One region of the Pseudomonas sihuiensis genome, then DNA from elsewhere that is predicted to be linked to it. Evidence: riboswitches for the same ligand, from Rfam matches in the RefSeq annotation. Region 1 holds a riboswitch; each other region holds the start of a gene.
The links. A riboswitch is a leader RNA that binds a small molecule or an ion and turns the genes downstream of it on or off. The one in region 1 is predicted to bind cobalamin.
Positions count from the first base shown of each region.

Region 2: it holds a riboswitch for cobalamin, as region 1 does, so the genes downstream of both, cobG (precorrin-3B synthase) here and BLT86_RS15320 (TonB-dependent receptor domain-containing protein) in region 1, are expected to answer to the same signal.
Region 3: it holds a riboswitch for cobalamin, as region 1 does, so the genes downstream of both, cobO (cob(I)yrinic acid a,c-diamide adenosyltransferase) here and BLT86_RS15320 (TonB-dependent receptor domain-containing protein) in region 1, are expected to answer to the same signal.
Region 4: it holds a riboswitch for cobalamin, as region 1 does, so the genes downstream of both, cobW (cobalamin biosynthesis protein CobW) here and BLT86_RS15320 (TonB-dependent receptor domain-containing protein) in region 1, are expected to answer to the same signal.

Region 1 covers NZ_LT629797.1:3,243,254-3,250,704, forward strand. Annotated here, with positions in the region: gene dxs (1-deoxy-D-xylulose-5-phosphate synthase) at 1-892, shown strand, start outside; cobalamin riboswitch at 965-1,170, shown strand; gene BLT86_RS15320 (TonB-dependent receptor domain-containing protein) at 1,258-3,129, shown strand; gene BLT86_RS15325 (cobalamin-binding protein) at 3,193-3,987, opposite strand; gene BLT86_RS15330 (MFS transporter) at 3,987-4,400, opposite strand; gene ribA (GTP cyclohydrolase II) at 4,397-5,017, opposite strand; gene BLT86_RS15340 (retropepsin-like aspartic protease family protein) at 5,270-5,914, opposite strand; gene BLT86_RS15345 (substrate-binding periplasmic protein) at 5,933-6,667, opposite strand; gene BLT86_RS15350 (phosphatidylglycerophosphatase A family protein) at 6,677-7,204, opposite strand; gene thiL (thiamine-phosphate kinase) at 7,220-7,451, opposite strand, start outside.
Region 2 covers NZ_LT629797.1:4,031,901-4,039,351, forward strand. Annotated here, with positions in the region: gene BLT86_RS18950 (cobalt-precorrin-6A reductase) at 1-649, opposite strand, end outside; gene cbiE (precorrin-6y C5,15-methyltransferase (decarboxylating) subunit CbiE) at 646-1,848, opposite strand; cobalamin riboswitch at 2,029-2,353, shown strand; gene cobG (precorrin-3B synthase) at 2,447-3,760, shown strand; gene BLT86_RS18965 (precorrin-8X methylmutase) at 3,753-4,379, shown strand; gene BLT86_RS18970 (precorrin-2 C(20)-methyltransferase) at 4,376-5,119, shown strand; gene cobJ (precorrin-3B C(17)-methyltransferase) at 5,243-6,892, shown strand; gene BLT86_RS18980 (AraC family transcriptional regulator) at 7,293-7,451, shown strand, end outside.
Region 3 covers NZ_LT629797.1:623,139-630,589, forward strand. Annotated here, with positions in the region: gene BLT86_RS03170 (glutaredoxin family protein) at 1-88, shown strand, start outside; tRNA gene BLT86_RS03175 (tRNA-Pro) at 150-226, opposite strand; gene BLT86_RS03180 (YgdI/YgdR family lipoprotein) at 356-577, opposite strand; gene mobA (molybdenum cofactor guanylyltransferase MobA) at 664-1,254, opposite strand; gene moaB (molybdenum cofactor biosynthesis protein B) at 1,323-1,862, shown strand; gene BLT86_RS03195 (molybdopterin molybdotransferase MoeA) at 1,859-3,073, shown strand; gene BLT86_RS03200 (C40 family peptidase) at 3,225-3,857, shown strand; gene BLT86_RS03205 (NlpC/P60 family protein) at 3,943-4,467, shown strand; gene BLT86_RS03210 (hypothetical protein) at 4,478-4,798, shown strand; cobalamin riboswitch at 4,832-5,040, shown strand; gene cobO (cob(I)yrinic acid a,c-diamide adenosyltransferase) at 5,231-5,842, shown strand; gene BLT86_RS03220 (cobyrinate a,c-diamide synthase) at 5,842-7,134, shown strand; gene bluB (5,6-dimethylbenzimidazole synthase) at 7,131-7,451, shown strand, end outside.
Region 4 covers NZ_LT629797.1:4,058,296-4,065,746, forward strand. Annotated here, with positions in the region: gene cobN (cobaltochelatase subunit CobN) at 1-2,097, opposite strand, end outside; gene cobW (cobalamin biosynthesis protein CobW) at 2,189-3,238, opposite strand; cobalamin riboswitch at 3,334-3,528, opposite strand; gene BLT86_RS19080 (cobalamin biosynthesis protein) at 3,615-4,040, shown strand; gene BLT86_RS19085 (hypothetical protein) at 4,056-4,601, shown strand; gene cobM (precorrin-4 C(11)-methyltransferase) at 4,636-5,391, shown strand; gene BLT86_RS19095 (hypothetical protein) at 5,625-5,855, opposite strand; gene BLT86_RS19100 (ParD-like family protein) at 6,030-6,242, shown strand; gene map (type I methionyl aminopeptidase) at 6,239-7,018, shown strand.

The sequences.
Region 1 (7,451 bases):
GCTGTGCGACATGGCCGCAGCCGATAACCGCCTGGTCGGCATCACCCCGGCGATGAAGGAAGGCTCCGACCTAGTGGATTTCAGCGAGCGCTTCCCCGAGCGCTACTTCGACGTCGCCATTGCCGAGCAGCACGCCGTGACCCTGGCCGCTGGCATGGCCTGCGAAGGTGCCAAGCCGGTGGTGGCGATCTACTCCACCTTCCTTCAGCGCGCCTATGACCAGTTGATCCACGACGTCGCCGTGCAGCACCTCGACGTGCTGTTCGCCATCGACCGCGCCGGCCTGGTTGGCGAAGACGGCCCGACTCACGCGGGCAGCTTCGACCTGTCCTACCTGCGCTGCATCCCCGGCATGCTGGTGATGACGCCGAGCGACGAGAACGAGCTGCGCCGCATGCTCACCACCGGCCACCTGTTCGACGGCCCGGCGGCGGTGCGCTATCCGCGCGGCACCGGCCCCAACGCGCCGCTCGATGCCGGCCTGGAGCCGCTGGAGATCGGCAAGGCAGTGGTGCGCCGCCAAGGCAAGGGCGTCGCCCTGCTGGCCTTCGGCGTGCAACTGGCCGAAGCCCTGCGCGTCGGTGAAACGCTGGACGCCACGGTGGTCGACATGCGCTTCGTCAAACCGCTGGACGAAGCCCTGCTGCGCGAACTGGCAGGCAGCCACGAGCTGCTGGTGACCATCGAAGAAAACAGCATCATGGGCGGCGCCGGTAGCGCGGTCAGCGAATTCTTCGCCGCCGAGAACATCCAGCTGCCGATGCTGCACCTGGGCCTGCCGGACTACTACGTCGAGCACGCCAAGCCGAGCCAGATGCTCGCCGAGTGCGGCCTCGACGAAGCAGGGATCGAACGCGCGGTACGTGAGCGTCTGAGTTTGCTGCAGGCCTGAGCATGAAGCCCGCTCATCGCTATATGAGCGGCGCTTGCTTGTGATTCATATGCGCGCGCACTAAGGTGCGCGCCATTCATGTTCCGCCAGGGTGCGCTGCGCAAGCGGCGTTAAACGGGAAGCCGGTGCGCTCGTCATGAGCAATCCCGGCGCTGCCCCCGCAACGGTAATCGACTGCACGCTCTGAGCGTGCGCCGCGTTCAACAGCCACTGGGCCCTGCCTGGGAAGGCGGACGCGGGTCGAGAGCCCGGAGACCGGCCCAGGCGGTGCGACTGGTGTTGCGGAGGGCAGCACGGTCAAGCGCTGCCCTGCCTGCGCTTGCACCTGCCCTCCTTGACCGTCTGCCGACCGTTGAGGAAAGATAATGAAACTGTCTCGTCTGGCTCTGGCCATCGCCGTCATGCCAGGTCTCTCGCTGGCCGCCGAGCCCTACGTGGCCGAGCCGCTGGTCGTCACCTCCGGACGCCTGGCCGAACCGCAAGCACAGGCTACCGCTGCCACCACGGTGTTCGAGCGGGACGACATCGAGCGCCTGCAGGTCAGCAGCGTTACCGAGCTACTGGAGCGCGTGCCCGGCCTCAGCGTCGTCCGCACTGGTGGTGCCGGCAGCCAGACGGGCGTGTTCCTGCGCGGCACCAGCACGGCGCAGACCCTGGTCCTGGTCGACGGCCAACGTATCGCGGCAGCCTCAAGCGGCACCAGCAGCCTGGAGTTTCTCGCCCCCGAGCAGATCGAGCGTATCGAAGTGGTGCGTGGCGCGCGTTCGGCGCTGTATGGCTCCGACGCCATTGGCGGGGTGATTCAGATCTTCACCCGCCAAGGCCATGGCCAAGGCCTCAAGCCTTACGCGCGTCTGGCGGCTGGCAGCGATAGCACTTACCAGCGCAGTCTCGGCCTCTCCGGCGGCAACGAGCGCACACGCTTTCACCTGGGAGCGGCCCTGGACGAGACAGCCGGCATCGACGCCACCCGAGACGCTTTCGGCGCCAATGGCGACGATGACGCCTACCGCAACCGCTCGCTCAGCCTGAATCTCTCGCACCGCCTCACTGACGACCTGCAAGTTGGTTTCAGTGCGCTCGATCAACGCGGTCAGGTGGAGTATGACTTCACAGGAATGCAGCCAACTACGGACTTTCAGCTCAGCAGCCTTTCCGGGTTCATCGACGGCCGCCTTAACGAGCGCTGGAGCAGCCGCCTGGAAATGGGTCACAGTAAAGACCAGCGCGACACGGGTGATGACTCGCCGCTGGCGTCAATCGATTCATTCTTTACCTACACCACCTATCGCGACTCGGCGAGCTGGGTAAATACCCTGACCCTCACCGACCACCAGCAAATTCTGGCTGGCGCCGACTGGTACGAGGATCGCCTGCACAGCAGCGCAGACTTCGCGGAGGATTCACGCTGGAACCGCGCAGCTTTCGTCCAACACCGCTACAGCGGCGATACATTCTCGACCGAGCTGGGACTGCGCCACGACGATAACCAGCAGTTCGGCAGCGAGAACACCTGGAACGCGGCGCTGACCCTGCCCCTGAACAGTGCCAACGACCTGATCCTGTCGTACAGCGAAGGTCTCAGAGCGCCAACTTTCAATGACCTCTATTATCCGCCTTACTGTGACCCCACCTTTGGCTGCTCAGAAAGTGCAAATCCGAACCTGAAACCGGAAAAATCGAAAAACTATGAGCTGCAATGGCGCAGCCGTTACAGCGAAACAGGATCGTTGCAGGCTTCCGTGTATCGAACTGATATCGAGGACGCCATCGTCCTGGACGAGAACTTCATTCCACAGAACGTCCAGACAGCCCGGATCAATGGCTTCGAAGCCGCCGTGCAGCAGGAGTTGTTCGGCTGGCAAGGCAATCTCGCGCTGGCCCTGATCGACCCGCGTGACCGCGATAGCGGCCATACCCTGCTGCGCCGGGCCAAACGCACGCTGAGCTTGGACCTCGACCGCCGCTTTGGCGATGTCTCACTCGGCGCTGGCTGGCGTGCAGTCAGTGGTCGCTACGACGACGCCGACAACGAGATCGAGATGAGCGGTTATGGCCTGCTCAGCTTCCGCGCTGCCTGGCAGGCCATGCCAGAGCTTGGCCTGAGCCTAAAGCTGGATAACCTGCTGGACAAGGATTACGCAGAAACGACTTACAGCACACCCAATGGCCGTTTCGGCTATAACAGCGCCGGGCGTACCGTGCTGTTCGCCGTCACCTGGACGCCACACCTCTGACCTTGGTGCGCACGGCGCACCCTACCACCGCTGTAGGGTGCGCCGTGCGTACCGCCTGAAGGGCTACCGCGCACCCGCCATCCGCTCACATAACTGCTCGATGGCACCCAGCATCTGCCGGCTGGGCCGTTCAAGGCCCTTGTCCGGCACTGCCCAGACCTGCTCCAGGCGCACCGCATGCAACTGCGGCCAGGCCTGCCAGGCGCTCAGCTCGGCATTGCTGCCACCGAGAATCACATCGGGATCACGCGCCAGTACCGCCTCGACGCTGATCTGCGGCGCCGGCTGCGGCAGGTCCTCGAACAGATTGCGCGCGCCACACACCTGCAGGGCATCGCCGATCAGTTGTTCGCCACCGATGGTGTAAAGCGGCTGGTACCAGATCTGATAGAACACCGTCAGGGGCTGCTCCCGCTGGTAGCGCTGGCGCAGCGCGTGCAGCTCGGCGCGAAACTCGGCCGCCAGCCGCTCGCCCTGCTCCATCCGGCCCACTCGCTCACCAATCCGCTCGAAGGCATCGCCGAGCTGCTCGAGGCGCTGCGGCTCGACGATCAGCAGGTCAATGCCGAAACGCTGCAACTGCGCTTGTTGCGCCGGCGGCACACTGCCAGGCGCGATGAGGATCAGATCCGGCGCCAGCTGCAACAGGCGCTCGAATTCCAGCTGGCCATAACGACCGACTGTGGGGAGATGCGCCAGCGCGGCGGGACGCTCATCACCTTCGAGCACGCCGACCAGCAGGTCGGCGGCATCCAGATCGAGCATGATTTCACTGAGCGATGGGGCCAGGCTGATCACCCGCTCGGCGGCTGTCAGCGGCAACGCCAGCAGGCAAAGCGCGAGCAGCAGCGTGCGCATCAACCCAACTGGCGAGGTATGCGGTAGAGGCTGTGTAGCACGATGGACGACAGCGCCAGCAGTACCAACGGGATCGCCTCGAGGCCAGCAAGGACTGCCAACGCGGCGATCCACGCAGGCAGCGCAGCGCCAAGCAGGGCGCGCAGACGCACACGATCCAACTCCAGCCAGGCGGCCGGCTCATCGTCGCTGTCGAGAGCCTTTTCGGTCGCGATCAGGGCGCGTTTGTAAGCGGAGAACAACGGCAGGCTGACGAACATCGAAGCCAGGCCGGCAATGAACATCGGCATGCTCATGACCGTGTGCCCGCCACCGCCGAACAGCAGGTTGAACATGAACAAGGGCGCCAGCGCCACGCCCAGTTGACGCCACCAGGCCAGCGCAAGACGCCGCTTTACCTGGCCTCGGGTCACAGGCGCTCCTCGGTCTCACCCTGATGCTGGTTGCCCAGCATATGACCGAGTTTGCCGGCCTTGGTGGCGAGGTAGCGCTTGTTGTAGGGGTTGTGTGCAATCTGCAACGGCACACGGTGATCCACGGCGATGCCCATGTCGCCCAGCGCCTTGACCTTGCGCGGGTTATTGGTCATCAGCTTGAGGCTGTCGATGCCCAGATGCTCGAGCATCGGCAGGCAGATGGCGTAGTCACGCTGGTCAGCACCGAAACCCAGGCGCTCGTTGGCTTCCACGGTATCGGCGCCACCGTCCTGCAGCTCATAGGCGCGGATCTTGTTCAGCAGACCAATGCCCCGGCCCTCCTGACGCAGATACAGCAGCACGCCGCGACCTTCGTTGGCGATGGCCTGCAGCGCAGCCTGCAGTTGGGCACCACAGTCGCAACGCAGGCTGAACAGCGCGTCGCCGGTCAGGCATTCGGAGTGCAGACGCCCCAGCACCGGTGCACCGTCGGCGACGTTGCCGAAAGTCAGGGCGACATGTTCCTTGCCGGTAGCCTCATCGAGAAAACCGTGCATGGTGAACACACCGAAGGGCGTGGGCAGTTGGGAGGCGGCGACGAACACGACGGACACCGGAACAACTCCAATCAGGCAGAAAGGCAGGGATTGTACCACCAGCTTCAGGCTTGCAGAGCGTAGGGCGGACTCAGGAGCGAAGCGAACAGTCCGCCGGGCCATGCCCAGTTCGGCACCACGACGTACCAGCGGAACTCCAGCTCCAACGGCGTACTGCTTCGCGAGTACGCCCTACACGCTGCTCGCGAAGCTTCTGTGCTGCCCATGTTCGCGAGCAGAGTTCGCTCCTACAGAAAGCAGGCTCTGTCATCAGTGCTTCGACTCCAGCACTAGCATCCCCTGCTCCTCGCGCCAGCCAACCCGCCCGAGGAAGCTCATGCCCAGCAGCGCCTCATGCGGCGCGCCACCTTCGAGCACCACAGCTTCGACGCCGAGCACCTCGAGATCACCGACCTTGACCCGGTCGAGCATCACTCGCCAGCCACGCGCCACGCCGCTGGCGGTGTTGACCTGTAACGGCCGCCCACTGACTCGATAATCGATACCCAGGCGTCGGGCATGGGCGTCGTTGAGCGCCACCGAGGTGGCGCCGGTATCCACCAGAAACTGCACCGTCTGGCCGTTGACCGAACCGGCCACCCAGTAATGTCCGCCAATGCCCTTGGCGATGCTCAGGCGCTTCCTTACCGGCTCGGCAAAACCGGCACTGTATTCACGACTCAGTGGATAGGCGCGCTCGACTCCCTCGACACGCAGCACCGCGCCCTGCTTGTCGACGCTGACTACCTCTACCCCGCCCGGACCGCTCTGGCCGACCCGCACCAGCTTGCGCTGGCCATCGACATTGAGCACCGCCGCACCGGGAAACAGGCCAACCACCTGGACCTGAGAGGCCGCCCAGGGAGAACTCGCACATAGCAGCGCCAGCGCGGCGAGACAGTGACGAAGCTGCATGTGTGAAGGCCTCCCGGCTCAGTCGAAGGGATAGGGTTGCTGCCAGCGCTCGAAGATTGGCCGCAGCTCACCACTGGCGATCAGCTGCGTCATACGCTGATCGAAGAGCTTGGCCAGGGTATGGCCGCGTGGCGTATCAGCAAAGCCGAGATAGAGCGGCAATTGCGTCAGATTCGTCACCCGGTATTGCTGCGGCTTGGCGGCCCGGCCCATTATGTAGTCGACCTCAGGACGGGCATCGATATAGAAATCCGCGTGGCCCAGCTCGAGCATGCCGAGGATACCGTCGCGCCGCTGTACTTCCCGGTAGTCGCGCACATTCGGCAGATATTCCTCGTAACCGTAGCCTCGCCCCCAGACCAGCCGGTACTTGCCCAGGCTGTCGAGGGTCGGCACCGGTTTGTCCTTGAGGCCAAGTGCGACGATCTGATCACGGTCATAGTGGTGCTTGGGGTAGAACACCGGCCCCTCGACCTCGTCACGATAGGAACCGACACAGGCATCGGCTTCGCCACGCTGCATCAACCCGACAGAACGGGTGTATGGCACGCTGTGAATATCCAGACGGACGCCTGCCGGCTCGAACACCTCGCGCATGAGGTCCCAGCCCAGACCGGTACCATCGGCTTCGGTATAGGCTTCCCAGATCTCACTGGCCAGACGTATTTCACCTGGCAGCTCGCTCTGAGCCTGAGCACCAGACAAGGCAGAGAGTATCAGCAGCATCCCCAGCCAGACTTGCCTCATGCGCATGTCCACTCCTTAGAAACCTAGCCCGGCTCCATAGTTGGCCCAGCCCCAGACCAATCCCTGCATCGCCAACCAGGCAAAGACCCCGGCGATGACATCATCGAGCATGATGCCGACGCCACCATGTACGTGGCGGTCGATCCAGCGAATCGGCCAAGGTTTGACGATGTCGAACAGGCGAAACATGAGAAAGCCTAGCAGCAACCAGACCCACCCCTCGGGTACCAGCCACAGGGTAATCCACATGCCGACCATTTCGTCCCAGACGATGCCTTCGTGATCGTGCACGCGCAGATCATCGGCGACCTTGCCGCACAGCCAGAAGCCGAACAGCATGGTCACCCCGAGCATCAGCCAGTAGCCCCAGTCCGGCAACATCTGCCACAGCGGCACGAAGGGCAGCGCCACCAGCGAGCCCCAGGTGCCGGGCGCCTTGGGCAGGGTGCCGGAGCCGAAGCCGAAGGCGATGAAGTGCCAGGGATTGCGCCACACCGAGGGCGGTACGTATTCGGCGGGAACCTGGTTGGGGTGATCGGTCACGCGTACTCCGTCCTGTCAGAAATGTTGGTAACCGCCACGCGGCGGCTCGATGGGCTGGCCGGCGGCGTCCAGCAACTCTACCCCAGTACCGGCCTGCACACGGCCAATCACCCGTATTTCGGGCCAATCGGCCTGCAGATCGGCGAGCAGGGCTGGCGGTAGGGTAAAGGCCAGTCGGTAGTCGTCGCCACCACCGAGCGCGCAGAGCCGTGCCTGCTGCTCGCCGGCGAAGGCGCGCAGCGCTGCA
Region 2 (7,451 bases), 790 kb from region 1:
GGCGCAGCAGCAACACCGGCAAGCCCAGCTCACGGGCCACCTGCAACTTTGGCTCGGTGGAGGCGCTGCCGCTGTTCTTGCTTACCAGCACGTCGCAGCGGATACGGGCGAACAGCGCGCGTTCCTCCTCCAGGGAGAAAGGCCCACGGGCACCGATGATCTCGGCGCGGGTTGGTGCCGGCTCGGCCTGCAGGCAGCGCACCGTCCAGTGCTGGTGCGCGGGAATCTCGTGCAAATGCGCCAGCGGCTCGCGGCCGGAGGTGAAAAACGGCCGCTCGAAAGGTGCCAGCGCACGGGTCAGTTCATCCCAGCCTTCCACCTCGCGCCAGTCGTCACCCGGACCCGGTTGCCAGCCAGGGCGCCGCAATGCCCAGCATGGCACGCCCGCCAGTTCTGCAGCGCGGGCCGCGTTATGGCTGATCTGCGCCGCATAGGGGTGGGTCAGATCCAGCAGCAGCTCGATGCCTTCGCGGTCGATAAAGGCCGCCAGGCCTTCGGCACCGCCAAAGCCGCCGACGCGCACGCAGCAGGCCAGCTCATCCGGCACGCGACCAAGGCCGGCCAGGCTGTAGATGGTTTCCGACCCCAGTCGACGCGCCAGACGCAGCGCCTCGGTGGTGCCACCGAGCAACAGGATGCGTGCGCTCACGGTTTGCGCACCGCCAGCAGGGTGATCGGCAGCGCCGCACGCCAGGTGTCGAAGCCGCCCAGCGGCTGCGCCTGGGCCACGGCAAGACGCAGCAGCTCGCCGCCCTGCTGCTCACGGAAGGCCACCAGCGCCGCCTCGCTTTGAATGGTCACGGCATTGGCCAGCAGGCGCCCGCCGGGCTTGAGTGCGGCCCAGCAATCATCCAGCACACCGGGCACGGTGACGCCGCCGCCGATAAAGATCGCATCCGGTGCCGGCAATCCGACCAGCGCCTCGGGTGCATGCCCGGCGACCAGCTGCAGACCGGGTACGCCGAGGGCATCTCGGTTGTGGCGGATATGATCCTGACGGCCCTCGTTGGCCTCGATGGCGATGGCGCGGCACGTCGGATGTGCGCGCATCCACTCGATGCCGATGGAACCGCAGCCAGCACCGACATCCCACAGCAGCTCGCCGGGCAGCGGCGCCAGGCGCGCCAGGGTCACCGCGCGCACATCGCGTTTGGTCAGTTGGCCGTCGTGGCGGTAGGCCTCGTCCGGCAGGCCGCAGGTGGGCGGCAGCAGCGTTGTCCCGGCGTCCGCCAGGCACTCCACCGCCAGCAGGTTGAGGTCGGCGCCGCGCGGAAGGTTCCAACTCGCGGCCAGGCCATCGAGACGGCGCTCGTCGGGGCCGCCAAGGTGCTCCAGCAGGGTCAGGCGGCTGGCGCCGAAACCGCGCGCGCGCAGCGCTTCGGCAACCTGCGCGGGGGTGTCGCCATCGGCGCTCAACACCAGCAGGCGCATGCCGGGAAACAGCCGGCCGTTGAGCGTGGCCAGCGGCCGCCCGACCAAGGAGACCACTTCCATCTCCTGCAGCGGCCAGCCCAGGCGCGCCGACGCCAGCGACACCGAGGACGGCGCAGGCAAAACCTGCAACTCGTCGGCCGGCACCTGCCGCGCCAAGCTGGCGCCGACGCCGTAGAACATCGGGTCGCCACTGGCCAGCACGCACACGGCCTCGCCGCGTCGGGCCAGCAACGGCTGCAGATCGAACGGGCTGGGCCAGGTTTCCCGCTCGCCGCTGATGCACGGCGGCAGCAGCGCCAGCTGGCGCGGCGCGCCGACGACGCGCGTGGCCGCCAGCAGAGCACGGCGCGCGGCCTTGCCCAGGCCGGGATAGCCGTCTTCGCCGATGCCGACCAGGGTCAACCAGGGTTTCATCCAATGTCCTCGCACAGGCCCGACGGACCGCCTGTCCGCGCTCGGGGCAAAGCGGGCATAATAGCGCCTTCGTCGGTGCCCTTGAGTCGATACGACTCAGTAAAGGGCCTAAGGAAACTCTGAAATAGTCGTTATTCCCGCGCAGGCGGGAATCCAGAATCTCAGTACTACCTGGGCTCCCGCCTTCGCGGGAGTGACGGTAAATGGCCATTTCAGAGTTTCCCCAAGAGGGAACACGGTAAAACCGTGGCTGCCCCCGCAACTGTAAACAGCGAGTCCAACGCAATCGGCCACTGGAAACAGGCCGCTGAAAAACGTAAGCGAGGCAGGCAAGACAAGGCAAAAACGACCGAAAAAACGCAGTTTACGTGTTGTAAATGAGCATTTTGAGGCCGTTTTTAACGCCGTATTGCCAACGCAGATAGTTTTTCAACGGCCTGTACCGGGAAGGCGCAGCGGATCAAGACCTGTCAGCCAGGAGACCTGCCGACGAACGCTGGTCGCGAGTGCCAACATCGGGCGGGGTGTACCGATGCCATGGAGTCCCCTATGGGATTTCGCTGGTTCGGTCGCCGCGTCGTTATCCACAGGTGACCGCTTGCCCACATCCGTCCGCCCTTCCGCCTGCCCCGGCCTGCTGCGCATCGTGCCTGCGCTGGACGGTGGCATCTGCCGCATCAAGCTGCCTGGCGGCGTGCTGCGCAGCACCCAGGCGCGGGCGATTGCCGAGGCAGCGCGGCAGCATGCCAGTGGCGTGCTGGAGCTTACCAACCGCAGCAACCTGCAAATTCGTGGCGTGCTCCCCGGCCAGGAAGCGCCGCTGATCGATGCCCTCCTCGGTGCCGGCCTCGGCCCGCGAGTGGCCGCCGCCGACGACGTGCGCAACCTGATGCTCAGCCCTGCCGCCGGCCTCGACCCGCAAGCGAGGCTGGACGTACGCCCGCTGGCTGGCCAGTTGCTCGACCTGTTGCAGGACACCCCGGCACTACATGCCCTTTCACCCAAGTTCGCCCTGCAACTGGACGGCGGCGAAGCCCTGGCCATGCGCGAACACCCACACGATCTATGGCTGGTCGCCGAGAACGAGCAGCACCTGCTGCTGGGCCTGGCCGGCTGCCCTGCCGAGACGCCGCTGGCGCGCATCGAAGCGACACACGGCGTAGAGCTGGTGCGCCAACTCCTGCTGCTGTTCCTCGAACTGGCGACTCCCGAGCAATCGCGCATGCGCCAGTTGCTGCAACAGATCCCAGCCGACGAACTGCTGCAACGTCTGCAAGCACGTCTGGATTTTCCCTTGCAACCGGTGCCTGTAAATTGGCAGCAGAGCGCTCCGCTCGACCACGTCCCGGCTGGTATTTATCCACAGGCGCAGAGCGGCCTGTGTATGGTCGCTGCTGGCGCCCAACTAGGCCGGCTGCACGCCGAGCAACTGTTGACGCTGGCCCAACTGAGCGAGCACCACGGCGATGGAAATTTACGCCTGACGCCCTGGCAGGGCGTGCTGCTGGGCAATGTGCCGGAAGCCGCCAGCGGTGAGCTGCTGGCGGCGCTAGGCGAGCTCGGCCTGCTGACGCATATCGACGAACCGCTGCTCGGCCTGGTCGCCTGCACCGGCGCGGCGGCCTGCGAGCGCGGCCTGGCCGATAGCAAACACCACGCCCTGCACCTGGCGGAGCTGCTGCGCGAAAGCGGCGCCCGCCCGCAGGTGCATCTCAGCGCCTGCCCGCGCAGTTGCGCCAGCGCCCGCGTGCTGCCCTATACCCTGCTGGCCAGCACGCCCGATCACTACCAGCTCTACCAACGCACACCCGAGGCGCCCGGTTTCGGCCGTCTGCTGGCGCCAGCCATGACCATCGACGAAGCCGGCGCCTGGTTCGCCCGCCAACACCCCGCAGGAACCCCCGATGCTTGATTACATCCGCGACGGCCAGGAAATCTACCGCCGCTCCTTCGCCACCATCCGCGCCGAGGCCAACCTCGATGGCATCCCCGCCGACCTGGAAAAACTCGCCGTGCGGGTGATCCATGCCTGCGGCATGGTCGATGTGGTGGAGGACCTGCGCTTCTCCCCCGGTGCTGGCGCCGCTGGCCGCGCCGCCCTGCTAGCCGGCGCGCCGATCCTCTGCGATGCGCGCATGGTCGCCGAGGGCATCACCCGCCCGCGCCTGCCGGCGAACAACCAGGTGATCTGCACCCTGCACGACGCCGGCGTACCGGAGCTGGCCCGCGAGTTGGGCAACACCCGCTCGGCGGTGGCTCTGGAACACTGGCGTGAACATCTGGAAGGCAGCGTGGTGGTGATCGGCAACGCGCCCACTGCGCTGTTCTACCTGCTGGAAATGCTCGACGCCGGCGCGCCGAAACCGGCGCTGATCATCGGCATGCCGGTGGGCTTTATCGGCGCGGCAGAATCGAAAGATGCGCTGGCCGCAGACAGCCGTGGCGTGCCCTACGTGATCGTCCGTGGTCGCCGCGGCGGCAGCGCCATGGCAGTGGCGGCAGTCAACGCCCTCGCCTCGGAGGTGGAATGATGGCCGGTCGTCTACTCGGTCTCGGCGTCGGCCCCGGCGACCCCGAGCTACTTACCCTCAAGGCGCTGCGCCTGCTCAAAAGCGCGCCGGTGGTGGCCTACTTCGTGGCTAAGGCCAAGCACAATGCCGGCCATGGCGGCAATGCCTTCGGCATCATCGAAGAGCACCTGGACGCCGCCCAACAGCGCCTACCGCTGGTCTACCCGGTGACCACCGAGAAGCTCGCCCCGCCGCTGTCCTACGAGGATGTGATCGCCGACTTCTACGACACCTGCGCGCAGCAGATCGCCCAATTACTGGACGCCGGCCAGGACGTGGCGGTGATCTGCGAAGGCGACCCGTTCTTCTACGGCTCCTACATGTACCTGCACGACCGCCTGGCCGACCGCTACAAGGTGGAGGTGGTGCCCGGCGTCTGCTCCATGCTCGGCTGCGCCTCGGTGCTGGGCACGCCGCTGGTCTACCGCAACCAGAGCTTGAGCGTGCTCTCTGGCGTGCTGCCGGAAGACGAGCTGGAACAGCGCCTGCGCGACGCCGAAGCGGCGGTTGTGATGAAGCTCGGGCGCAACTTCGACAAGGTGCGCCGCGTGCTGCGCAAGCTCGGCCTGGACGACCGCGCCCATTACGTCGAACGCGCGACCATGGTTAGCCAGAAGATCGTGCCGCTGGACGAGGTAGAGCCCATGGATTCGCCGTACTTTTCCATGATTCTGGTGCCTGGGCAGAAATGGCGGGGGTAATGCCGTAGGGCGGGTGCAACCCGCCTGCAGCGAGCTGGCGGGTTGCACCCGCCCTACCCGTCTCAAGACCGTATACGGATGCACCCCGGGAAACCCATTCCCCGGATTGCAAGGATTTACCGCATGAACATCGTCATCCTCGGCGCCAGCGCGCTGGCCACTGCACAACGCCTCAAGTCACTTTATCCACAGGCCGTGATCCATGGCCTGCGCGGCCGTGCCGATGGCGCCGAACGTCACTACGACGACTTCGGCGAACACCTGCGCGCCCTGTATCGCGCCGGCCAGCCGCTGCTGGTGCTGTGCGCCGCCGGCATCGTCATCCGCAGCCTGGCCGCGCTGCTGGCGGAAAAAGGCGCCGAGCCGCCGGTACTGGCCCTGGCCGAAGACGGCAGCGCCGTGGTGCCGCTGCTCGGTGGCCTGGCCGGGGTCAACCGCCTGGCCCGCGAGATCGCCGCGCACCTGGGTGTGACGCCGGCCATCACCACCAGCGGCGAGCTGCGCTTCGGCACCTGTCTGCTGGAACCACCGGCCGGCTACGCGCTGGCCGACCTACAACAAGGCAAGCGCTTCGTCAGCGACCTGCTCGGCGGCGAAAGCGTGCGTATCGAAGGCGAGGCGCCCTGGCTGGAGGCGGCGCAGCTGCCGGTAGATAAGACCGCGTCGCGGGTTATCCATGTCACCGCCGAGCAACGTCCACCGAGGGCCGACGAACTGCTGATCCACCCGCGCAGCGCCGCCGCACTTATCGAACGCCCCGGCGCCGACCTACCGGCTCGCCTGCAGCAGGCGTATAGCGATGCCAACCTGGCGCCGCAAGCGCTGGCCGTTTTGCTCGCGGACAAAGACTGGATGGCCAATGCCGAGCTACACGCTGCTGCAGCCGAGTTGAACCTGCCACTGCGCTTTATTCACAGCACAGCCGAGCTGCCGCCCGAGCACCATGCCGGCGACGGCCTGCGCCTGCTGCTGGGCGAACAACCACTGGATATCGAACGCCTCGGCCAGCGCCGTGGCCGCCTCAGCGTGGTCGGCCTCGGCCCCGGCGCCGCCGAACATATGACGCCCGCCGTGCGCCGTGCCCTCGACGAAGCCGAAGACCTGCTCGGCTACGACACCTACGTGAAAATGGCCGGCCCGCTGCGCGCCGATCAATGCGTGCACCCCAGCGACAACCGCGAGGAGCTGCAGCGCGCCGCCCACGCCTTCGAACTGGCCGCCAGCGGTCGGCGGGTGGTGATGATCTCCTCGGGCGACCCCGGCGTGTTCGCCATGGCTGCCGCCGTGATGGAGGCGCTGGAAAGCCCGCAAAACGAAGCCTGGCACAGCGTCGAGCTGGAAGTGCTGCCGGGCGTCTCCGCCGCCCTGGCCACCGCCGCCAAGGCCGGCGCGCCGCTGGGTCACGACTTCTGCTTGATCTCACTATCTGACAACCTCAAGCCTTGGGCGGTGATCGAAAAACGCCTGCAGCATGCCGCCATCGCCGATCTGGCCATGGCCTTCTACAACCCGATCTCCAAGGCCCGGCCGTGGCAGCTCGGTCGCGCCCTGGAGCTGCTGCGCCAGCACCGCGAACCGCAGACCCTGGTGGTGCTCGGCCGCGACATTGGCCGCCCCGCCGAGTCCCTGCGCAACCTCACCCTAGGCGAGCTGAGCCCGGAGATGGTGGATATGCGCACCCTGGTGATCATCGGCTCCAGCCAGACCCGTCGCTTCCCCCGTGCCGATAGCGGCGAGTGGGTCTATACGCCGCGCTGGTATCCCGATCTGTAGGAGCCCGCTTGCGGGCGATCCAGCACCGTCGAACACATTGATCGCCGGCAAGCCGGCTCCTACGAAAAGCGCGTCTGCGCGCACCTTACAAACCTACGCGCCAAGTGCCGATATCCCAACCCGTAGGAGCCCGCTTGCGGGCGATCCAGCACCGTCGGACATACTGATCGCCGGCAAGCCGGCTCCTACGAAAAGCGCGTCTACGCACACCTTACAGACCCACGCACCAAGTGCCGGTATCCCAACCCGTAGGAGCCCGCTTGCGGGCGATCCAGCACCGTCGGACACCTTGATCGCCGGCAAGCCGGCTCCTACGAATGGCACGCCTGCACAAACCTTCTAGTCCTGTTCGCCGAACGCGGTAAGCTCAAGCGTTCACAGCACAAATGGGCAACAGGCGATGAACGCGCAATCTTGGGTCGACCTCAAGCAGGATGCCGATACCGGCATCGAGGTGATCCGTGCGCATTTCGAGGGCCACGCCTACGACCCGCACTGGCACGACAGCTACCTGATCGGCTTTACCGAGCAGGGCGTGCAGCAGTTCCACTGCCGACGC
Region 3 (7,451 bases), 2.6 Mb from region 1:
GCGCATTCCGGTGCTGCGCCGCTGCGACAGTGGAAGCGAGCTGAACTGGCCATTCGATGCCGAGCAGGTGGTGGCTTTTCTGAGCTGAAAGGCGCTACCGACAAATCGAAGGCAATAAAAAACCCGCCGATTAAGGCGGGTTTTTGATTTGGTCGGAGAGACAGGATTCGAACCTGCGACCTTCTCGTCCCGAACGAGACGCGCTACCAAGCTGCGCTACACTCCGAATGAGCCGTATTCTACCGAAAAACTTTTACTGCACAAGGGGTTAGCCTGAAAAAATCAGCAGGCCGATATCCCTTTCTGCAGCCGGGGCGAGCCCGGTTGTCCTTCAGCGGTGCCTCGGGCTCTCGCCTCAGAGTTCCTTGACGGTCTGCACTTGATCCTTGTTGATCGTGGCGCGCTTGCCGTCGAGTTGCTCGAATTCGTAGAAGCCGGATTCTTCATCGAACTTGGGTTTGTCTACCGTCTGTATTTCACGCCCGTCATTCAGGGTGATCACCGACGGCGTGGAGCAGCCGGCCAGCACAGTGAAGCCGATTGCCATCAGCAGGGCGGGGATTATCCGTTTGGTCATGGTGTGTCTCCTTGGGTGCGAAAGAGGTGCTATACCCTCGCTCAGACGTGAAACTGCCGTATGAGTTCCGCGCAGGGCTTCTCGCTTCAGCAAGGCGATATGCCGTTCGCGAGCGTTTCCGGTGTGTTCAGGTTGGCCAGGCGGGCATCTTCCGGCGTGCAGTCGACGGCGATGGGGGCCAGGTTGCCGAACCAGCGCTGCGGGCTGCGTTCACCGGATTGCCAGGCGTGTTCCAGATCGTCTCTGAGCCCCGTAGGCAACAGGCAGAACAGTGGCTGCCAGTAGTTGCCCTGGCGAATCACCACCGGCCGGCTCCCCGCGTGGGCAAGCAGTGACTCGATCAGCGCACGGTCCACCAGGGGGGCGTCACAGGGCAGAACCAGCATTTGCTCGTGGCGTGCCGCGGCCATGCCGGCGCGGATACCCGCCAGTGGCCCCTGAAAGTCCTGATCCTGATCTGCGACCAGTTGGTCGGCGTAGCGTGCATAGTGCTCCGTGTTGCGGTTGCAGGAGATGATCAGGTCGTCGCTCAACGGTCTGGTCAGATCATGCAACCACGCGATCAGTGGCCGACCGCGCCACTCCAGCAGGCCTTTGTCGCGGCCGCCCATACGCAGGCCTCGGCCACCGGAAAGTAGTAGCACCGAGCAGGTGGGGCGGGCGTTGGATGCGGGCATGTGTGCAGTCTCCGGAGGCAGGCTGTGTGATATAACAGCGCCCATTCTCTCCCAATTGGATGCCTGCCATGAACCATAAGGCCGACGCGGTTTTCGTGCCGCTGAACATTGCCGTGCTGACCGTCAGCGACACGCGCACGCTGGAGACCGATACCTCGGGTCAACTGCTGGTCGACCGTCTGACCGCCGCCGGGCACCAACTGGCCGCTCGCGTTCTGCTAAAGGATGACCTCTACAAGATCCGCGCCCAGGTGGCGACCTGGATTGCCGAGGATCAGGTGCAGGTGGTGGTGATCACCGGCGGTACCGGTTTCACCGGGCGTGACAGCACGCCGGAAGCGGTCGCCTGCCTGCTGGACAAGCAGGTCGATGGTTTCGGTGAGCTGTTCCGGCAGATCTCCGTGGCCGATATCGGCACGTCCACCATCCAGTCGCGTGCGCTGGCCGGTCTGGCCAACGGCACCCTGGTGTGCTGCCTGCCGGGTTCGACCAATGCCTGTCGTACCGCCTGGGATGGCATTCTCGGCGAGCAACTGGATGCACGGCATCGTCCCTGCAACTTCGTGCCGCATCTGAAACAGGTGGGCGCCTGCGAGACACGCGGATGAGTGGTTGCGATCATCCCGGTCTGCTGCCCATGGAGGCGGCGCTGGAGCGCCTGCTGGCTCTGGCGGATGCGGCGCCAATCGAGCAGGTCGAGCCGGTCGTGCTGGCCGAGGCTGATGGTCGTGTGCTGGCCGAGCCGCTGATCGCAGCGCTGGATCTGCCGCCCTGGGCCAACAGCGCCATGGACGGTTACGCCCTGCGCCTGGCCGATTGCAATGGCCAGGCGTTGCCGATTAGCCAGCGCATTCAGGCGGGCACCGCGCCCACACCGCTGGAGCCCGGAACCTGCGCGCGCATCTTCACTGGTGCGCCGCTACCGGAAGGTGCCGACACCGTCGAGATGCAGGAAAACGTTGAGCTGGATGAGGCAGGGCGCGTGCATTTCCGCGAGCCGCTGAAAGTCGGGCAGAACGTACGGGCTCAAGGTCAGGAAACCCGCAGCGGCGACTGCGTGCTGCCGGCCGGTACCCGCCTGGGGCCAATCGAGCTGGGGCTGGCAGCCTCTCTTGGCGCCGCACGGCTGTCGGTGCGTCGGCGCCTGCGCGTTGCCGTGCTGTCCACCGGTGATGAGCTGGTCGAGCCGGGGCAGGCGCTTGGGCCGGGGCAGATCTACAACAGCAATCGCCGTCTGCTGATTGCCTGGTTGCAGCGGCTGGGCTGCAGCGTGGTCGATGCGGGCATATTGCCCGATGACCTGCAGCGCACCCGCGAAGCGTTGGGAGCCTTGGGCGAGGTCGATCTGATCCTCTCCACGGGTGGTGTTTCGGTGGGGGAGGCGGATTTTCTCGGCATAGCCCTGCGCGAGGCGGGCGAACTGGCGCTGTGGAAATTGGCGATCAAGCCAGGTAAACCGCTGACCTTCGGCCACTATCAGGGCGTTCCGGTAATAGGTTTGCCGGGCAATCCGGCCTCGACACTGGTCACCTTCGGACTGCTGGCGCGTCCTTACATGTTGCGTCGTCTTGGGGTGCAGCGGGTCGAACCACTGGGCTTCGCGGTGCCGGCAGGTTTTACCTGGGCTAAGCCGGGTATGCGCCGTGAGTACCTGCGCGCGCGTCTGGAGCATGGGCGCGTGGTGCCCTATGCCAATCAGAGTTCCGGCGTTTTGCGCAGCGCCGCCTGGGCTGAAGGGCTAGCCGAGGTCATGGAAGGCAGTACGCTGGCCGAGGGTGATATGTTGCGTTTCATTCCGCTCAGCGAGATTCTCGGCTAGGTTTCCGAGCCGCCCGACCATGCAGATGGTTGGGCGCTTTAGATGAAATGGCGAGACCACTGAGTCACAATTCTGTCGATAGAATTTGCAAATGAGCGTTATAGAGGGCATAGTCGCGGACTTGTTAAATTCACTCGACACGGTCGTGCCCATGCTAAAACGCTTCGCACCCCTCGTGCCTATTGCACTCACAGTCTTTCTCGCTGCCTGTGCCGGCCATGCGCCGCAGACGCAACCGCAGCAACCGATCAGCGATGCAGCAGTCGAACCTGTGACTCGCCTGATGATCGAGCAGGATGAACCTGCCGATGATGAGATCAACGCGCTGATCGACGATCAACCCTATGAAATGCCGCAACTGGCCGACAGCCTGCTCGATCTCGGGCGTTCGCTGATCGGTACCCGTTATCGCTACGGCGGTAGCTCGGTACAGACTGGTTTCGATTGCAGCGGTTTTATCGGCTACCTGTTCCGCGAGGAAGTCGGCCTGGAACTGCCGCGTTCCACGCGTGAGCTGATCAACCTCGATGCGCCGAAGGTGGCGCGCGCCGATCTGGAACCGGGTGATCTGATCCTGTTCAATGATCGTGGTCGTGGTCGCGTCAGTCATGCCGGCATCTACCTGGGTGATGATCAGTTCATCCACTCCAGCAGCAGCCGCAGCGGTGGTGTGCGCATCGATAGCCTGGATGACAGTTACTGGAATCGCAGCTACCTGCAAGCCAAGCGCGTACTGGCGCTGGCGCCAGTGGACGATCAAGTCGCAGCCAGGCGTCATCCCTGATGTTTCACGGCGTAACCCCAGGGTTGCGCCGTTCGTCGTGTCTCGGGCAGAGTAGGGCGCATTCAGGCTCAGGATCGCCTCGCTTATGCCCGTCACGACCCGTGTCGCTGTAATTTCTCTTGTTCTGCTACTGAGTGCCTGTAGCAGTCGCGCCCCTTCTCCTCAGCCTGCCTACACGCCGCCAATTGCTTCTTCGTCCTATCAGGGCGGTGCCGAAGATGTGCTGTTTCGCGCGCTTGGCCTGGTTGGAACACCCTATCGCTACGGTGGTAATACACCGGATGGCGGTTTCGACTGCAGTGGCCTGATCGGCTATGTCTACCGTGATGCCGCTGGCATCAGCCTGCCGCGTTCTACTCGTGAGCTGAGTGCGATGCGTACGCCAGATGTTCGTCGTGACGCCCTGCAAAGTGGTGATCTGGTGTTCTTTGCCACCAATGGTGGCCGCGCCGTCAGTCATGCCGGGATCTATGTCGGTGACGGCCGCTTCGTTCATGCCCCCTCTACCGGCGGCACCGTGCGCCTGGACAGCCTCACCAGCGGTTACTGGCAGGGCGTCTATCTCGATGCCAAGCGGGTCATCACGCCAGAGCTCGCGCGTAATCCCTGAATTACTGTCCATGGTCGATCCCATTCGCCTGCCGCCTCAGCCTGAGGTCTGCGAACTGTGTGCACGCCCCGTCGCATTGACCCGTCATCACCTGATTCCCAAGGCGCTGCACGACAAGGCTTATGTGCAGAAGCGCTACCCCCGTCATGAACGTATCACCGCCACGCTGTGGGTCTGCCGCGCCTGCCATAACCAGATTCATCGGCTTTTCAGTGAAAAGGAGCTGGCGCTGACCTACAACAGCCGCGAGGCACTGCTGAGCGACGAGCGTTTGCGAACGTTCGTCGACTGGTTGGCGAGCAAGCCGCCCGGGTTCATGCCCAGGCACTGAGTGGCGTTGACGGGCAGGGCTGCCAGCCTCTACCCTGCGCGCCTTGCTTCAGGTGCCCCGCGTTGCCGTGAATGGCGGCCAAGGGGTGAAACAGGGAAGCCGGTTCGAATGCCGGCGCTGCCCCCGCAACGGTAGGTGAGTCAAACGCTGCTCAAAGCCACTGTGCTATGCACGGGAAGGCGCGGCGTCGAACCCATGGTTCGCTCACAAGCCCGGAGACCGGCCTGTCGCAGTTTCACGGCATCGCGGAGGGCGTTGTCCGGCCAACGCTCCGGTTCTACCGGGGCGTTCGTGTTTTTTCGTCTTCCGCTCGCCTGACCAGCCATTGGCGCCTGGATGAGTGCGTGCGGATCATCGCGATCTTCTTCCTCATTGCCGTTCGTACTGTTCGATGAACAGGCGGCGCGGGTGCCTGACGTGCAGGAGCACAGCATGAGTGAGACCGCCGAACGCGACGCCCGTCACAAGGCGCGCATGCAACGCAAGAAAGCCCTGATCGACGAAAAGATCGCCCAGGCCCAGGACCAATACGGCCTGTTGCTGGTGCACAGCGGCAATGGCAAGGGCAAGAGCAGCAGCGCCTTCGGCATGGTCGCGCGCGCCCTTGGCCATGGCATCAAGGTCGGCGTGGTGCAGTTCATCAAGGGTGCGGCCAGCACCGGTGAAGAAACCTTCTTCCGCCGTTTTCCCGAGGAAGTCAGCTATCACGTGATGGGTGAAGGTTTCACCTGGGAAACCCAGGATCGCCAACGTGATATCGCCAAGGCGCAGGAAGCCTGGGCGGTCGCCCGGCATCTGCTCAGCGATGAGTCGGTCGGCCTGGTGGTGCTGGACGAATTGAACATCGCCCTCAAGCATGGCTACCTCGAACTGGACACGGTGCTGGCTGATATCGAGGCCCGGCCGCTGCTGCAGCATGTGGTGGTGACCGGCCGTGGCGCGTTGCCAGGCATGCTTGAGGCGGCTGACACCGTCACCGAAATGAGCCTGGTCAAGCACGCATTCAAGTCTGGGGTAAAAGCACAGAAGGGCATCGAATTCTGATGACCACACGTCACTGTCCGGCACTATTGATTGCCGCACCGGCTTCCGGTCAAGGCAAGACCACTGTAACCGCCGCGCTGGCGCGCCTGCATACGCGTCAGGGGCGGCGGGTGCGGGTGTTCAAGTGCGGCCCGGACTTTCTCGATCCGATGATCCATGCGCGTGCCAGTGGCGCGCCGGTGTACCAGCTCGATCTGGCCATGGTCGGCGAGGCGGAAAGCCGTCGCCTGCTATGGCAGGCCGCCGGCGAGGCGGACCTGATCCTGATCGAAGGGGTCATGGGCCTGTTTGACGGCAAGCCGTCGGCGGCCGACCTGGCGCGCCACTTTGGCGTGCCGGTGCTGGGCGTGATCGACGGTGCGGCCATGGCGCAGACCTTCGGCGCCCTGGCCCACGGGCTTGCCACCTTCCAGCCGGACTTACCCTTTGCCGGCGTGCTCGGCAACCGTGTCGCCAGCACGCGCCACGGCGAGATTCTGCGCGATGCGCTGCCAGCGAGCATTCGCTGGTTTGGCGCGTTGCCGCGTAGCGCCGCGGTGGAGTTGCCCAGCCGCCATCTGGGGCTGGTGCAGGCCGGTGAGTTGGCCGATCTGGATGCACGTCTGGACGCCGCCGCCGATGCCCTGGCGGCCAGCGCCAACGTCGACCTGCCGCCTGCGGTGAGCTTCGCCGCGCCGCAGTTCGATGAACTGGCGCCGCTGTTGGCTGGCGTACGCATCGGCGTGGCGCGCGATGCGGCGTTCGCCTTTCTCTATCAGGCCAATCTCGATCTGTTGCAGGCGCTCGGCGCTGAGCTGCATTACTTCTCACCGCTCGCTGATCGCGAGCTGCCGCAGGTGGACAGCCTTTATCTGCCTGGCGGGTATCCGGAGCTGTACCTGGCCGAGCTGGAAGGCAACCAGCCCATGGCCGCGGCGATTCGTGCTCATCACCAGGCCGGCAAACCCTTGCTCGCCGAATGTGGCGGCATGCTCTATCTGCTTGATGAACTGCGCGACAAGCAAGGCGCCAGCGGGCGCATGCTCGGCCTGCTGGCGGGCAGCGCCGCCTTGCAGCCACGGCTGACCGCCCTGGCGTTGCAGCAGGTGACGCTGCCCGAAGGCGAGCTACGTGGCCACAGTTACCATCACTCGCGGCTGGAAAGTCCCTTGCAGCCTCTGGCGCTCGGTCGCTGCCCGAACGGCAAGCCGGTAGCCGAGGCGGTGTATCGTTTGGGACGACTCACCGCCAGCTATATCCACTTTTACCTGCCGTCCAACCCGGAGGCGGCCGCCGCGCTGTTACGTCCATGAGCGAGCATGCCTTCAGCCCTGAAGAGCGCGCGGCGGTGTATCGCGCCATCGCCGAGCGCCGCGATATGCGTCATTTCAGCGGCGGCGAGGTGCCAGCCGAGGTCCTGGCGCGGCTGCTCGAAGCCGCCCACCACGCGCCGAGCGTTGGCCTGATGCAGCCTTGGCGCTTTGTGCGCGTCAGTGACCCGCAACTGCGTGAGTCCATTCATGAGCTGGTGGAGGCCGAGCGGGTGCGCACTGCCGAGGCCCTCGGCGAGCGCAGTGACGAGTTCATGCGGCTGAAGGTCGAGGGTATTCGCGACTGCGCCGAGCTACTG
Region 4 (7,451 bases), 820 kb from region 1:
CGGCGACTCACCGAACACGTGCAGGCCATCGCGGATCTGCGATTCCTTGAGGTCGCACAGGTAGGCATCGAGCTGCGGCAGCCAGCTGTCAGCATCGTCGTTGAGTTGCAGGCCCAGCTCGCGGTCGAGGCTGGCCTCGCGCACCTTGGCCAGGATCTCGCCACGCAGCTCCACCGCGCGGCGCTGGTCGAGCTGGCTGGCGTCGTAGTACTCATCGGCCAGGCGCTCCAGATCGCGCAGCGGGCCGTAGCTTTCGGCACGGGTCAAAGGCGGCATGAGGTGGTCGATGATCACCGCCTGGGTGCGGCGCTTGGCCTGCGCGCCCTCGCCCGGATCGTTGACGATAAAGGGATAGATATTCGGCAGCGGGCCGATCAGCGCCTGCGGCCAGCAGCCCTCGGACAGGCCGACGCTCTTGCCCGGCAGCCATTCCAGATTGCCGTGCTTGCCGACGTGAATCAGCGCATCGGCGGCGAAGGCCGTGCGCAGCCAGGCGTAGAAGGCGATATAGCCGTGCGGCGGCACCAGATCGGGGTCGTGATACACCGCCGCGGGGTCGAGCTGATAGCCGCGAGCAGGCTGGATACCAACGAAGGTCAGGCCGAAGCGCAGGCCGGCCACCATCATCCGCCCGCTGCGGAACATGGGATCGCTCTGCGGCTCGCCCCAGCGCTCGCGCACCTCCTGCTGGTTGGCCGGCGGCAGGCTGTGGAAAAACCTCAGGTAGTCGTCCAGCGCCAGGCTTTGCGCACAGGGCCGCGTATCCAGACCATCCAGATCGTTGGTAACGCCACCGAGCAGGCTGTGGACAAGTGCGGTGCCGCTATCGGGCAGGTTATCCACTGGATAGCCTTGCGCCTGCAGCGCGCGGAGGATATTCAACGCGGCGGCGGGCGTATCCAGGCCAACGCCATTGCCGATACGGCCATCGCGGGTCGGGTAGTTGGCAAGAATCAGCGCGATTCGCTTCTGATCGTTGCTTTTAAGCGCCAACTGACACCATTTACGCGCCAGTTCAGCGACGAAGGCCATACCCGATTCGTGTGCCTGATAGCACACCACATCGCTCTGGCTGCGCTCGCTGCGCCAGGCCAGGCCCTTGAAGCTGATGGCAGTGCCGATCAGCCGGCCATCCAGCTCGGGCAACACCACGTGCATGGCCAGGTCGCGCGAGCCCAGGCCCTGGGCGCTGGCCTGCCACTGCGCCTGGTTGTCCAGCGAGCAGATGGCCTGCAGCACCGGGATGTCGCGGCGGAACACCCGCGCCTGCGGCGCCTCGGGGTTGGACAGGGCAAAGCCGGTGGTATTGATGATCAGCGCGGCGCTCGTTTCGTCCAGCCAGTCCTGCACCTGATCCAGGCAGGCCGGCTCCTTCAGGCTGGCCACCGCAATCGGCAGCGGGTTAAGGCCCTGGCCGAACAGGTGCTGGCAGAAGGTATCGACGAAGGCGGTGTTCGCCGACTGCACATGGTTGCGGTAGAACAGCAGCGCCGCTACAGGCGCGTCCGGCTGCCAGTGCGCACGCCAGTCGGCCAGCGTGGCCGGACTGTGCTGCGGGTGATAGAGGCAGACACGCGGCAGCGCTTGCGGCTCCTGCCAGGCCTCGTCACGCCCCAGCCAGCGGCTGCCGATGCAGCGGAACAGCTGGCGCGCGTTATCCAGCCCGCCCTGGCGCAGGTACTGCCAAAGGCGCTGGCTGTCTTCTTCGCTAACGTTGCCAAGGGCACTCAGCTCCGGGTCAGGCTTGTCGTCGCCGGGCACCATGATCACCGTGGCGCCGCGCGCGCCCAGCTCCACCAGGCGTTCGACACCGTAGCGCCAGTAACTCACCCCGCCATGCACCGAGATCAGGATGACCTTGGCGTGCTGCAGCACCTGCTCGACGTAGAAGTCCACCGAGGCGTTGTTGCTCAGTTGCGCCGGGCTGGCCAGGCGCAGGCTGGGGTAGTCCTCCGGCAGTTGCCGGGCGGCTTCAGCCAGCAGGGCGAGGTGCGAATCACCCGTGCACAGGATCACCAGCTCGGCAGGCGTCTGGCCAAGGTCGGCAATGCTGTCGGCCGGCAGTTGGGTGCCAGGCTGGGTACGCAGGAGATGCATGTTCGCTCCGAGGAAGGCGCGAATCGTGGGAGGGGCTTTAGCCGCGACTATCCGCGAATTGGATCGCGGCTAAAGCCCCTCCCACAATCACTCAGGCCAGCGCTGCTTGCAGCTCGGCTTCTATAGCCGCGCGGTCGAGCTGCTGGCCGATCACTACCAGGCGGCTCACTCGCGGCTCGTCGGCTTGCCAGGCGCGGTCGAAGTGGCGATCGAAACGCTGACCGACACCTTGCACCAGCAGACGCATCGGCTTGCCAGGGATGGCAGCGAAACCTTTCACCCGCAGGATGCCGTACTTGGCCACCGCATCCTTCAGTGCGGCCAGCAGACGCGCCTCCTCGGCTTCCGGTAGTTCCACGTGGAACGAGTCGAATTCCTCGTGATCGTGGTCTTCGTCTTCATCATCGTGATGGGTGCGGCGGCTGTCGATATGCAGCTCGGTTTCGCTGTTCAGGCCCAGCAGCACATCCAGCGGCAGCTCGCCGCCGTGCGCCTCGATCACCTTGACTGCCGGCGGCAGCTCCTCGGCCACCTCGGCGCGCACCGCGGCCAGCGCCTCGGCGTCGAGCAAATCGGCCTTGTTGAGGATCACCAGGTCGGCGCTGGCCAACTGGTCGGCGAACAGCTCGTGCAGCGGCGATTCATGATCGAGGTTGGGGTCGAGCTTGCGCTGCTCGTCCACCTGATCCGGGAAGGCGGCGAAGGTGCCGGCGAGCACCGCCGGGCTGTCGACCACGGTAATCACCGCATCGACGGTGCAGGCGTTGCGGATTTCCGGCCAGTTGAAGGCCTGCACCAGCGGCTTGGGCAGCGCCAGGCCGCTGGTCTCGATAAGGATATGGTCAAGGTCGCCACGGCGCGCCACCAGCTCACGCATCACCGGGAAGAACTCTTCCTGCACGGTGCAGCACAGGCAGCCGTTGGCCAGCTCGAAGACGCGGCCGTTCGCCTCTTCCTCACTGCAGCCGATGGAGCACTGCTTGAGGATCTCGCCATCGATACCCAGCTCGCCGAACTCGTTGACGATCACCGCGATACGGCGTCCTTCGGCATGGGCCAGCAGGTGCCGCAGCAAGGTGGTTTTGCCGGCACCGAGAAAACCGGTGACGATAGTGACAGGCAGTTTGGCAAGGGTTTTCATGGAAGGCCCCGTGGCGTCGGTAAGTTCGGCGGACGGGTACGCGCAGGCGGGCACGCAGGTGCGTGCTGGCCCCGTCGGATCACCCCGTCCGAGCAAATGGCTGGTCAGTCGAGGCAGGTCTCCTGGCTCACGGTCTGCGCATTGCGCGCCCTTCACCTTCCCGCCTGACGGCAGTGGTGTACGAAGGGTTTAAGACCGTTCACAGTTGCGGGGGCAGCCAGGGCATCGACCCTGTTCCCTCTTAGCTCCCCGGCGCCGTACCGGGAAGAACCTCGAAAGCGAGAAGGCTACGCAGGCCGCGGCGGCCGGTCAATCGCGGTTGACCGGTGGGATGCGCCATGTTGAGCTACGCCGCTGCACAGCACGAGCGCCCTTGATGATGCCTAGCCCCTTGAATCCCAGCCCTGACGCCTCGCCCATGGTGGTGGCTGGGCTTGGTTGCAGGCGCGACTGCCCCCAGCAAGACCTGCTCGCCCTGCTCATCCACAGCCTGGCCCAGCATGAGTTGACTGTGGATAACCTCGTTGGACTGGCCAGCATCGCCCACAAACGCGACGAGCCGGGGCTGCATCAACTGGCAATCCACTTGAATCTGGAGCTGACGTTCTTCCCCCCCGAAGCACTCACCCTCTACCAGCCGGAAAATGCCGACAGTGCCCTCATCCGATCCGTAACAGGCAGCCCCGCTGTGGCTGAACCCTGCGCCCTGGCTCTGGCCACGCAACTGGGCAAGGCAGCTCGCCTGCTGGGCGAGAAAACCCGCACAGCCAACGCCACCTGTGCGTTGGCAGGACTTCAATAGTTTGAGCATACAGCCTTGGATTACTTCGAAAGCGTTATTAAGACTTTGCTTGAAGGTGAAGGGTATTGGGTTCGACAGTCGTTCAAGGTCAACCTGACCAAGGAAGAAAAAAGGCAGGTGGGTAAACATTCCATTCCACGCCCGGAAATCGACCTTCTCGCTTACAAGCCCAGCGAAAATAGACTTCTCGCCTTTGAAGCAAAATCCTTCCTCGACTCTCCCGGTGTCCGACTGTCATGTCTTAGCGAAATCCATGACATTCCCGAAGGCAAATACAAGCTGTTTACTTGCGAAAATTACAGGTCGATCGTTTTCCAACGACTCAGACAGGATCTTATCGATTGTGGAATGGGTGACAGTACTACCGAAATAGTTCTGGGACTCGCTGCCGGTAAGGTCTATCAATCCAGGAATGCTGAAATCAAGGAGTTGTTCTCGCGAAACGGCTGGCTGTTCTGGTCACCGGAAGATATCCGCAACAAAGTGATCGCCCTCGCCAAGCGCGGCTATGAAAACGAGCCCGCCATCATCACGGCCAAAATTCTGATGCGCCAACCATGAACAGCGCAAACTCCCCCCTGACAAGGCACACCTCATGACCGTCTACTTTATCGGCGCCGGCCCCGGCGATCCCGAGCTGATTACCGTCAAGGGCCAGCGCCTGATTCGTTCGTGCCCGGTGATCCTCTATGCCGGCTCGCTGGTGCCCGAGGCGGTCCTGCAAGGCCACAACGCCGAGCAGGTAATCAACACGGCCGAGCTGCACCTGAGTGAGATCATTACGCTGCTGAGCCAGGCCCATAAGCGCGGCCAGGACGTGGCCCGCGTGCACTCCGGCGACCCTTCGCTGTACGGCGCTATCGGCGAGCAGATTCGCGAGCTGCGTGCTCTGGGCATCCCTTTCGAGATCATCCCCGGAGTGACTGCCACCGCCGCCTGCGCGGCCTTGCTGGAAAGCGAGCTGACCCTGCCGGGCATCGCCCAGACCGTAATTCTCACCCGCTACGGCACCACTTCGCCGATGCCCGAGGGCGAGCAACTGCACGACCTGGCGCGGCACCGCGCAACCATGGCCATCCACCTCGGCGTGCGCCAGCTGCCGGCCATAGTCGGCGAACTGCTGCCGCACTACGGCGCCGACTGCCCCATCGCGGTTATCCACAGGGCCAGTTGGCCGGATCAGGACTGGGTGCTCGGCACCCTCGCCGATATCGAGACCAAGGTCGCAGCCAAGGGCTTTCGCCGCACGGCACTGATTCTGGTCGGGCGAGTGCTCGATCCGGGTGTCTTTGCCGAATCAGCGTTATATGACTCGGCGCATCGCCATCTTTATCGCCCTGGCAACGACTGAGCCATCCGTCATCTGGCGAGAAACTGTGCAAAGCGCTGAAAGCCCCGTGATAGCTGACGCCTGAGAACTTATCAACAAGATAGGCCGAAGTTTATCCAGAGCTATTGTGAATAACGATGCGACAAGGATCAGTTTTTGAACAACAGGCTGAGTAGCCCGATTTATCTGGGCTTCAGCCTGGTATCACAAGGATATCCACAAGATGATCCACGGCAACTGTTAGCAACTCACCCTCAGAGCTGCACCTCGACCCGCTTGATACCCAGAGCCCGCAGCTCCGGCATCAACTCATCCAGGCTGGCAAAGGTCTCGACCTGCTCGGCCTCATCAACCAGAAAGAAGCTACGCCCTGCGCCTTTCTTGAAAAATACGATCCACTCAGCGGTATTGGCCGGATTGACCATGACCTGGGTATCGAACACAACCCCCTCGCTCGTTCTGCGTTTCACATCCGCGCGCTTCATCCTCTCTCCTGTTCCAGCGTGACTCAGATGATCCCACTGCCTGCATACGGCAGCGGATACGGCTCATAGTGTAAAGGATGAGGTGAGCACGCCTTGCTCACTGATGATCGGTGAGTGAAATCAGTCCCATAGTTATATATGCTTCATATACGAATCATATATAAGGAGGTATCCATGGGCATCGTCAACATCGATGACGAGCTGCATGACCAAATCCGCCGGGCGAGCAGCGTCTCGGGCCGTTCGATCAATGCACAGGCGGGTTTCTGGATTCGCATCGGCATGCTCTGCGAGATGAACCCGACGCTGAGCTTCAATGAGCTGATGTCCGCCGAGATGCGTGCAGCCGGCGTGGTGGTTCCGCCAAGAATGGCGGATGCCTCATGAGCAAGACACCGCAACAGATCGCCCTGATGGCGGAATCCGGCAGGTTGCTGGCGTCCGTGTTCGGCTACCTGGATCGCCTGGATCTGCTCGGCATGTCGACCCTGCAGGTCAACGACCTTGTGGATAACTACATCGTGGGTGAACTCAAGGCGCGCCCGGCGAGCAAGGGCCAGTATGGTTTCGCCTACGCCATGAACACGTCACGCAACGAGGTGGTGTGCCATGGAGTCCCCAGCGCCGACGATATCCTGCGCGATGGCGATCTGGTGAATTTCGATATCACCCTGGAGAAGAACGGCTATATCGCCGATTCGAGCAAGACCTACCTGATCGGCAAGGTGTCGGACCAGGCTCGTCAGCTGGCCGAAGTCACCTATGAGGCGATGTGCAAGGGCATCGAAGCCGTCAGACCCGGCGCCCGCCTCGGCGATATCGGTCATGCCATCGAACGCCATGCCCGCGCCCATCGCTACTCGGTGGTCAGGGAGTATTGCGGCCACGGCATCGGCCGGGAAATGCACGAGCCACCCGAAGTACTGCACTGGGGCAAAGCCGGCACCGGCCTGACCCTGCGCGAAGGCATGACCTTCACCATCGAACCCATGCTCAACCGGGGAACGGCGGACGTGCGTACCCTGCGCGACGGCTGGACGGTGGTGACCCGCGACGGCCAGCTCTCGGCACAATTCGAACATACCGTGGCGGTCACCCGCGACGGTGTTCGCGTCCTTACGCTGCGCCCCGAAGAGCTGCACCTGAGCAGAATTTCGGCGTGATGGAAACGCAAAAGCCCGTCCAGATGGACGGTGGATACCCAGAATATAGTTTGACATAGAGGGCCGCAAAATCCGCTAGCTTCAGCGCTAGGGCCTGCCACAACAACCGAAACATAGTTTGACACAGCCTAACGCGCCCGCCCAAAAAGCCCCACCGCAGCCAAGAATAAAGTTTGACACAGCCAGCCCCCGCCTCACACGTGCCCTACACACATGCCGCGTGCCATAAACAAGGATCGCAGCCCACTGCCGCTGGATCGAGATACCGTCCATTGAATTGGCTTAAGGGAGTACCGCGTGGGCTTGGTGATCCAGATATGGGGCCCATCATGATGGTAGTCAGCGGGTGCCAGAACCCTGAGACGGCTCAGGGGTGCCATCACTGACCACCCCTTGGACATCCTAGTGGCGATGAACCTTGTCGTTGGCTACA